DNA from 2 places in the Neobacillus sp. K501 genome. Region 2 is predicted to be linked to the other one. Evidence: riboswitches for the same ligand, from Rfam matches in the RefSeq annotation. Region 2 holds a riboswitch; the other holds the start of a gene.
The links. A riboswitch is a leader RNA that binds a small molecule or an ion and turns the genes downstream of it on or off. The one in region 2 is predicted to bind cobalamin.
Positions count from the first base shown of each region.

Region 1: another riboswitch for cobalamin. It lies ahead of ACWM35_RS13770 (ABC transporter substrate-binding protein); the one in region 2 lies ahead of ACWM35_RS17925 (ribonucleoside-diphosphate reductase subunit alpha).

Region 1 covers NZ_JBSLYA010000005.1:182,353-186,557, forward strand. Annotated here, with positions in the region: gene ACWM35_RS13760 (long-chain-fatty-acid--CoA ligase) at 1-185, shown strand, start outside; gene ACWM35_RS13765 (SDR family oxidoreductase) at 208-987, shown strand; cobalamin riboswitch at 1,277-1,482, shown strand; gene ACWM35_RS13770 (ABC transporter substrate-binding protein) at 1,665-2,657, shown strand; gene ACWM35_RS13775 (FecCD family ABC transporter permease) at 2,620-3,690, shown strand; gene ACWM35_RS13780 (ATP-binding cassette domain-containing protein) at 3,687-4,205, shown strand, end outside.
Region 2 covers NZ_JBSLYA010000008.1:120,812-125,016, reverse strand. Annotated here, with positions in the region: gene ACWM35_RS17930 (ribonucleotide-diphosphate reductase subunit beta) at 1-36, opposite strand, end outside; gene ACWM35_RS17925 (ribonucleoside-diphosphate reductase subunit alpha) at 46-2,337, opposite strand; cobalamin riboswitch at 2,490-2,667, opposite strand; gene nadR (multifunctional transcriptional regulator/nicotinamide-nucleotide adenylyltransferase/ribosylnicotinamide kinase NadR) at 2,773-3,801, opposite strand; gene pnuC (nicotinamide riboside transporter PnuC) at 3,814-4,205, opposite strand, start outside.

The DNA of each region.
Region 1 (4,205 bases), on a different contig from region 2:
CCTTTATCAAATTGGTCAATGATGCCTTGGTAACAGAAGAAGAAATGATTCACTTCTCGAAGCAATATTTGGCACCTTATAAAGTACCTAAATCTGTTAAGTTTCGGGACGAGCTGCCAAAAACCTCGGTTGGAAAATTGTTGCGTAGATCACTTCGGGATGAGTCAGCAATTGGAACTAAATAACTATTAGAAAGGAGAAATGAAAATGAATATTAGCGAATTATATGATATCAAAGGAAAAACAGCTATCGTTACAGGAGGCGGAAGGGGACTTGGCGAACAGATTGCCCTTGCCTTTGCCGAAGCGGGAGCCAATGTTGTGGTATGTTCCAGGAAAGTAGAGGCATGCCAAGAAGTCAGTGAACGACTTGAAAAAATGGGTGTACGTTCACTCGCATTAGAATGTGATGTTTCAAAAGCCGAAGATATTCAAAGAGTGGTAGAGAAAACAATCCAAGAATTCGGAACGATTGATATTTTAGTCAACAATAGTGGTGCTTCATGGGGTGCACCAGCGTTGGAAATGGAAGCTAAACATTGGGATAAAGTGATGGATGTTAACTTGAAGGCTGTTTTCCTTTTTTCACAGGCTGTAGGAAAAATCATGGTTGAACAAGGTTCTGGAAAAATCATTAATATTGCTTCTATCGTTGGTTTCGGAGGACAAGATCCAAAGATTATGGACGCGATTGGTTATACAACCAGTAAAGGTGCAGTCATTACTTTTACACAAGATTTAGCTGTTAAATTAGCCCCATACAATGTTCATGTGAATGCCATTGCGCCTGGCTTTTTCCCATCAAAAATGACAAATGGTCTATTGGACTATACCGGTGAAAAAATACTTGAAAGAACCCCAGCAGGTCGTTTTGGCTCAGATGTTGATATGAAGGGCCCTGCTTTATTCTTAGCATCAAAGGCTTCAGATTATGTATTTGGTCATGTCTTATTAGTAGATGGTGGAACAAAGGCAGCAGTTCAGTAATTTCTAAGTATAACCAAAGCTCACACATACTAACTAGTTGGTATGTGTGAGCTTTTTGGCAGAAAATAAGGGTAACCATACATACGAATCGCGTTCTCGGAGCAGGTTCGTTAGGGCATATCAATGCTCATACAGAACTTTACTTATTAAAGACAGATAAATAAGTCCAGTTTCTTTATTAATATAGTGTTGAAACTATTATTTATGATTCCATGAATAACCCAAAAGAGAGATTAGAAATAGTTTACAAAGGTGGAATACTCTACTATAATAGCTTTTGTAACAAAAAATGAATACTAGACAAATAGGTTTCTTAAATGATCTGAGTGAGATTCATTTGAGACTAAGAGGGAAGTTGGTGAAAATCCAACACGGTCCCGCCACTGTAAGCGAGTAGGAAGGTTATAAAGATCCACTGTGTTTTAAAAAACATGGGAAGGGAAAACCAACCGTTGATTCGCAAGTCAGGAGACCTGCCTATTTTGTATTTAAGCTTCCTCGAGGAAAGGAATGTTTAAAGTGCAGGCAATCAACTGGGTAAATAATATTACTTATTATCAAGATTGCAAGTTATCATGCTGTCGACAAGACTTAGTATTATAAAACTGCCTTTTTACTTTACGCTTTCCTCCGGAACAGCGTTTTTTTGTGTTCAAAAATTAAAGGAGGAAAATGTGATGAAAGAGATTGTAAGAAAATGGGGTCATTTCGGAGTTGTTCTCCTGTTAAGCATGGGGATTATTGCAGGATGTGGTACACAAGAACAGAACTCTTCGCAAGATAAAGCAGTTGCTACCGAAAAAGAAAAGACAAGTGATAGTGGAAAGGAATTTCCTGTCACGATCACCGATGATGCGAATCGAAAGGTAACGATAGAAGAGGAACCTGAAACCATTGTTTCGATCCAAGCAAGTAATACCGAAATCGCCTTTGCTCTTGGAGTAGGAGATAAATTAATTGGCAGATCCGATTATGATAACTATCCAGAGGAAGCCCTTAAAATTGAGAAAGTTGGTGGACAAGATATCAATGCAGAACTTGTTCTCTCCCTTCTACCAGATGTGGCTCTGGTAACGGATTATCATTACAAAACACATCCAGATGTCTTGAAAAAGTTTGAAGAAGCCGGTATTGATGTGGTTGTTGTTGGAAGTGCTACTTCCTTTAAAGATGTTTATGAAAACATTGAAATGATTGGGGAAGCTACCGGAACCAAGACGGAAGCGGAAGAAATTGTGACTGATATGAAAGAGCGTCTACAAGCAATTAAAGACAAAGCAGCAGATTCAATTAAAGATAAAAAGAAAGTTTGGGTAGAGGTTTCGCCAGCTCCAGACATTTTTACGACAGGAAAAAACACCTTTATGCACGAGATGCTTGAGTCCATTCAAGCTGTTAATGCGGCAGAAGATCAAGAGGGCTGGGTGAAAATGACCGAAGAAGAAATTGTCAAATTAGACCCTGAAGTGATCATTACAACGTATGGCTACTATATCGACAATCCAACAGCTGAGGTATTAAACCGTGAAGGATGGACAGAAGTGCCGGCTGTAAAAAATGGAAAAGTGTTTGATGTTGATAACGATACGGTGACAAGACCTGGTCCTCGTTTAATTGAAGGAGTCGAGACACTTGCGGAACTTATTTATCCGGACATTTTTAAGCAATAAAATCGGTTGGTTATATTTGATAAGCGGAGGGCTTGTACTTGGTACAGGCCTTCTAGGTTTATTTTCAAGCAGCGTAACCGTTCCGGTTCAGACTATTTTACATATTATCTTTGAAAAAGTGTTTCATGTGAGTTTACTAGACGAGGTAGCCAAAAATGAAGAAATGATTATTTGGAATATTCGTCTGCCAAGAGTTCTTCTTGCTTTTTGTGTGGGGGCATCCCTATCGTTAGCTGGTGCAGCTTTTCAAGGATTATTACGCAATCCACTAGCAGATCCCTATACGATTGGGGTGTCCTCGGGTGCCTCGCTGGGTGCCGTTCTCGTTTTGTTTTTTCAAGTGACCATTGTTGCTTTAGGGGATTTTACGCTTCCGATTTTTGCTATTTTAGGTGGTTTATTCACGTTATTAATAGTATTCGCACTTGTTCGCTTAAGTAGTAAAAGCTTAGCGATTGAAACAATTATTTTAGCGGGAATTATCGTTAGTGCCTTTATAAGCGCGTTTGTCTCTCTCCTTATTTCATTAGGGGATCGTGATGCGATGACGCAAATTATCTACTGGTTATATGGCAGTGTTGCCATGAGAGGATGGAGCTATGTTCAACTCATTATACCATTTATGATAATCGGCTCGATAATACTGTTCTACTTCCAGCGTGAATTAAATGCCTTGGCACTGGGAGAGGATGCCGCCGATCATATTGGAGTCGATGTGAAAAAAGGGAAGACCTTCGTTCTCATTGGTGCCTCGTTATTAACGGGAGCTGCAGTCGCTGTTTCAGGGTCAATTGGCTTTGTTGGACTAGTCATTCCACACCTTGTCCGGCTTGTAACGGGTCCGAATCATCGCCATGTTCTTCCGCTCTCCTTGCTAATAGGAGGAGCTTTTCTCATTTTAGCTGATTTACTGGCTAGAACCCTGATTGCTCCAAAAGAGCTGCCAATTGGCGTGATTACTGCTTTAATTGGTGCACCTGTATTTGCCCTTTTATTGATTAGAGAAAGACTTGGGAGGGGGACGAGTAAATGATTCACGTTCAAAACTTGGTTGGTGGATATAGCCATTCCCCCATTATTAAAGGTTTAGATTTTGACATTAATAAAGGAGAGTTTTTTGCGCTTCTTGGTCCGAATGGGAGTGGAAAAACAACCCTTTTTAAACTCATTACCGGGCAGTTATCAAGGATTAGCGGGAAAGTTTCCATCGATGGTAAAGAAATTACATCCCTTTCTAAACTTGAAAAAGCCAAAAAAATGGCGGTACTTACACAGGAAGTTCAAGTTTCCTTCGATTATTCCGTGGAAGAAATCATTAGTCTTGGACGTTATCCTCATCAAAAGGGGATTTTTAAACAACTTTCGAAGGCAGACCGAAAAGTCATTGATGAGGTGATGGAGCTCACCCAAATAAGTGACTTTCGAAAAACTCCATTTCGAATGATTAGTGGTGGAGAAAAGCAAAGAGTCTTATTGGCCAAAGCTTTAGCACAGGAGCCTGAAATCTTACTTTTGGATGAGCCTACCAATCATTTGGATATTAAACAT
Region 2 (4,205 bases):
TGATAATGGTGCATGGTTCACCTGAGTCCACCTCATCTATTTTTTTTAGCTATGGCATGATTCGCATTCTTCTATTTCCGTTTGGGAAGTACTTCGGATATAGTAGGTTGTTTTTAAACCTTGTCTCCACGCTTCCATATGGAGTTGTAGCAAGTCTTTTGCTTTAATATCATGACGAACATAGAGGTTAAAACTGATTGATTGATCTATGTGACGCTGGCGTGCTGCATTTTGTCGGATACTCCAAGTTTGATCCAACACGTTGCGGGTACGACGATAATAATTGTACGTATTATGATTCAAATCCGGGGCGGTGACCTTAAATTTAAAATTTTTCTTCTCTTCTGCATATTCAACTGCATACAAAGGATCAATTCCATCCGTAGAACCACCAATTTTGGCCGTTGAAGAGTTGGGTGCAATCGCCATCATCCAGCCATTTCGCACTCCATATAGAGAGATCTCTTTTTTCAATTGATTCCAGCGCGAAGTATGATAATTTCTTTGCTCAAAATATTTGCCTGTCTGCCATTCTGACCCTTTAAACTGACTATAACACCCTTTTTCCTTTGCCAATTCCATCGAGGAACGAATCGTATAATAAGCAATCTCTTCATACAGTTGATCAGCATATTCTACAGCCGACTCAGATTCCCAGTGAATCCCCTCTAACGCAAGTAAATGATGCCAGCCAAAGGTTCCTAAACCAACGGCCCGATATTTTTTATTTGTCACTTCCGCTTGTCCAACCATGATAGTATTCAAATCAATGACGTTATCCAACATCCTCATCTGGATTGGAATCAACTTGGCTAAAACCTGATCTTTGACGGCTTTTGGCAGATTAATAGAAGAAAGATTACAAACAACAAAATCACCTGGCTTCCGAACGATGACCAAATTTCCTTCTTCATCTGTATATTCTTTAACAATCGTAGTTGCCGACATGTTTTGCGTAATCTCAGTACACAAATTGCTGCAAAAAATCGATGTTCGGCCGCTTCCATTGATATGTTTGTTTGGATTTTGCCGATTAACTTCATCTCGATAGAATATATATGGCGTACCCGTTTCTAATTGAGAAATCATGATTCTCGCCATAATATCCATCGCCCGATACGTTTTTCGAGGCAGAAGCGGATGGCTGACGGCTGCTTGATACTTTTCTGTAAAGTGTTTTTCATCCGCTTCATCATAAAAATCTTCTAAACCCAGGAGTGTACCGTTTGCATCCTTCCAGCCCATGATTTGTTTGACTTGATGGGGACAAAAGGTATGCCATTCTCCGATGCTTCTTCCGGTTTCGTCAACTTCTTGTAATTTTTCCATAAACAAATCAGGGATTGAAACTCCAGTAAAAATATCATGTGCCTTTCGTCTTTCATCACCGTTGTTCGTTTTTAGGTCTAGAAATCCATTCATAATGTCCTTATGAAAAACATCTAGATAAACAGCAATAGCACCCTGTCGTTGCCCAAGCTGATCCACACTTACCGCTGTACCGTTAATTAGCCTGATCCAAGGAACAACACCAGAGGAGTTTCCTTTAAATTTCTTGATATCGGAACCTAAGGCACGGACTTTTCCTAGATAAATCCCAACTCCCCCGCCATCTTTACTCAATCTAGCCGTGTCCCAGTTGTTTAAGTAAATACCATCTAAAGAATCGTCAACCGTATCGATAAAACAAGAAGAGAGCTGACCAAAGCTTTTTCCGGCATTCGCTAATGTCGGGGTCGCAACCGTCATATAGAGGTTACTCAATGCCCAGTAGGCTTCTTTTACAAAATTTAAACGTTTCTCCTTTGGCTCGTTCATCATTAAAGACATTGCGATGATCATAAACCGCTCCTGTGGAAGCTCGTAGACTTTTCCCTCGTAATCCTTCGCTAGATAGCGATCCGCTAATAAAAATATTCCTATGTAATGAAATAACTCATCCCTTTCAGGATTTATTTCTCTAGCTAATATGTCAATTTCTTCTTTTGTATAAGTTAGTAAAAGCTGATCCGAATAAATTCCTAGACTTGTTAAATAGGTAATCAGCGAGTAAAAATCCCCGTACTTGCTGTCATGGTAGAAGCCCCTATTATCTGCTGCTTGTTGATATAGTTTATGCAAATATACATTTGCGGCAAGGAAAGTCCAATTTGGGTCATCCATGGAAATTTGATTTAATGCATACACCAGCGATGATTCGTATTGTTCTGATTCGTCTAGTCCAGATACTTGTTCAACCATTCCCACTGTATTCAATTGATACTTTTCAGAAGCACTTTTGATAATTTCAAGAACCGAATTCTTTTGTGAGGTTCTACTAGATACTTTTTCTACCATTCTTATTCCTCATTTCTTTCTATGATCTTCTGGAACACAAAAAACCCATCAACGAAAGATGGGTTTAGTAAACGTGGATTAATCTAGTAAAACAGTATCATTCACTGCATCATTAAGAGTACCCTCGTTTACCTTCCCAACTCCCGAAGAAGATAACACGTATAAAAATGGCAGGTCTCCTGACTCATGCTTTCCCCTACTCTAAGCCCTTCCCATCCAAAGACAGTGGATCTGCTTATTTCGTCAGCATTTACAGTTGCGGGTACAGTTCTGGATTCACACCAGATTCCCTATTAAGTCTTTTCAGACACCATTATTATTGGTTATTATCTATATTTAGTGTGCATTTTTTTAACCACCACTAAATATTGTATGCTCCAACTATAATATACAATATTTACTTTGACAAGCATCTTTTTTCGAGGGGACAACTTACTAACAATTTTCCATCAGGATTTCATCAATATACCCGATAGCGGCTGTAAGTCGATTACAGTAATCCCCGTTCAAGATTTTATAGACAATATTATGTTGATTCAATAATCTTTTTAAATCATGACTGTTCTGGTCCCGGACCGTCTCCTCACCGTGAACTCTTAATCCATCGTTCACCCATTTTACATCTGGTTCAAGGTAGAGCCAAAGATCGTAATCTTGTAACTTAGCTATTTCATCCAATACTGTTTGATGAGCATCATTGTATAGCTTCGAGTAAAATTGTGTCACAATAGCCTCCGTATCAATAAAAACGACTTTTTGGGCCTTTTCAATCGCCTTCCATTCTTCCATTTTGTGACCATAAGCGATTTTGTGATAGTCCTCCTTGACAATAATTCCATCACAGCCGCCTAATTCTTCGCAAACTGTTCTGCCGTATTCTGCAACATAGGTTGTATTGTATATTTTTGCAAGATTTTTAGTAAGGGTTGATTTTCCACAGCTTTCGGTTCCCACTACGACAATCTTCTTTATAAAATAGGGCCTAACCACATCAGGAATGTACTCCCAATTGCTATACACTCCCTCATGGCGGATTTTTGTAGCAGAGATGTTCACATGAGAGCGATTCGGATCAATTACAACATGCTTTGATTCAGGATAAAGTTGCTCAAAAATCTCCCCATATTCTGGTTCAGAACTAAATACGTAGTCTATCTGTTTTCCAATTTCTTTTTTGATTAATTGAGCACCTTCAAACCAATCGTAATCCTCCTTTCCTTGCTCATCTTCCACCGATATCACTTTTACATTAGGCATATCCTTTGTTAGTTGCGATAACCAGCGCAGTCGAATTTGAGCTGGAATAAACCTCATTTTGGTATGATTACACAATTCCTTGTCACGTTTATCACTATGGGATAAAACAACATACAGTTCATCCACAATCGATGAAGCATGAACAATCGCATATACATGGCCAAGATGCAGCGGCAGAAACTTTCCGCCAATAAAACCTACCGTCATTGTCTCCACCTCCTACATTTGTTCTTGATACAATTTTCGCCAGTTGATATAACCGTAGATGCTGTTAACTAAGAACGCTGTCCACATCACTAACATCGAGAAATCATTCCCACCTTGGGCAAGAAGAGCACTCAACCAAAGGCAAATTGAAAGGACGTTGACGGAAATCCATAAAATCCATTGTTCGGTAAATCGTTTTAACATTAATATTTGAGCTGCGATGGAAAGAACATTAGTCGCCGAATCTGTCCAAACATTGTTGCCGCCTAAGTATTTCAAGAAGAACCCATAACCAATCGTCAAAACAAGGACAGAAGCCACGGAATAAACCCAGCCTGTTTTTGAAAGGCGATTAACTTTGACATCTTCACCCTTCACTCCTTTGTCTGTTTTATTCTTATTCC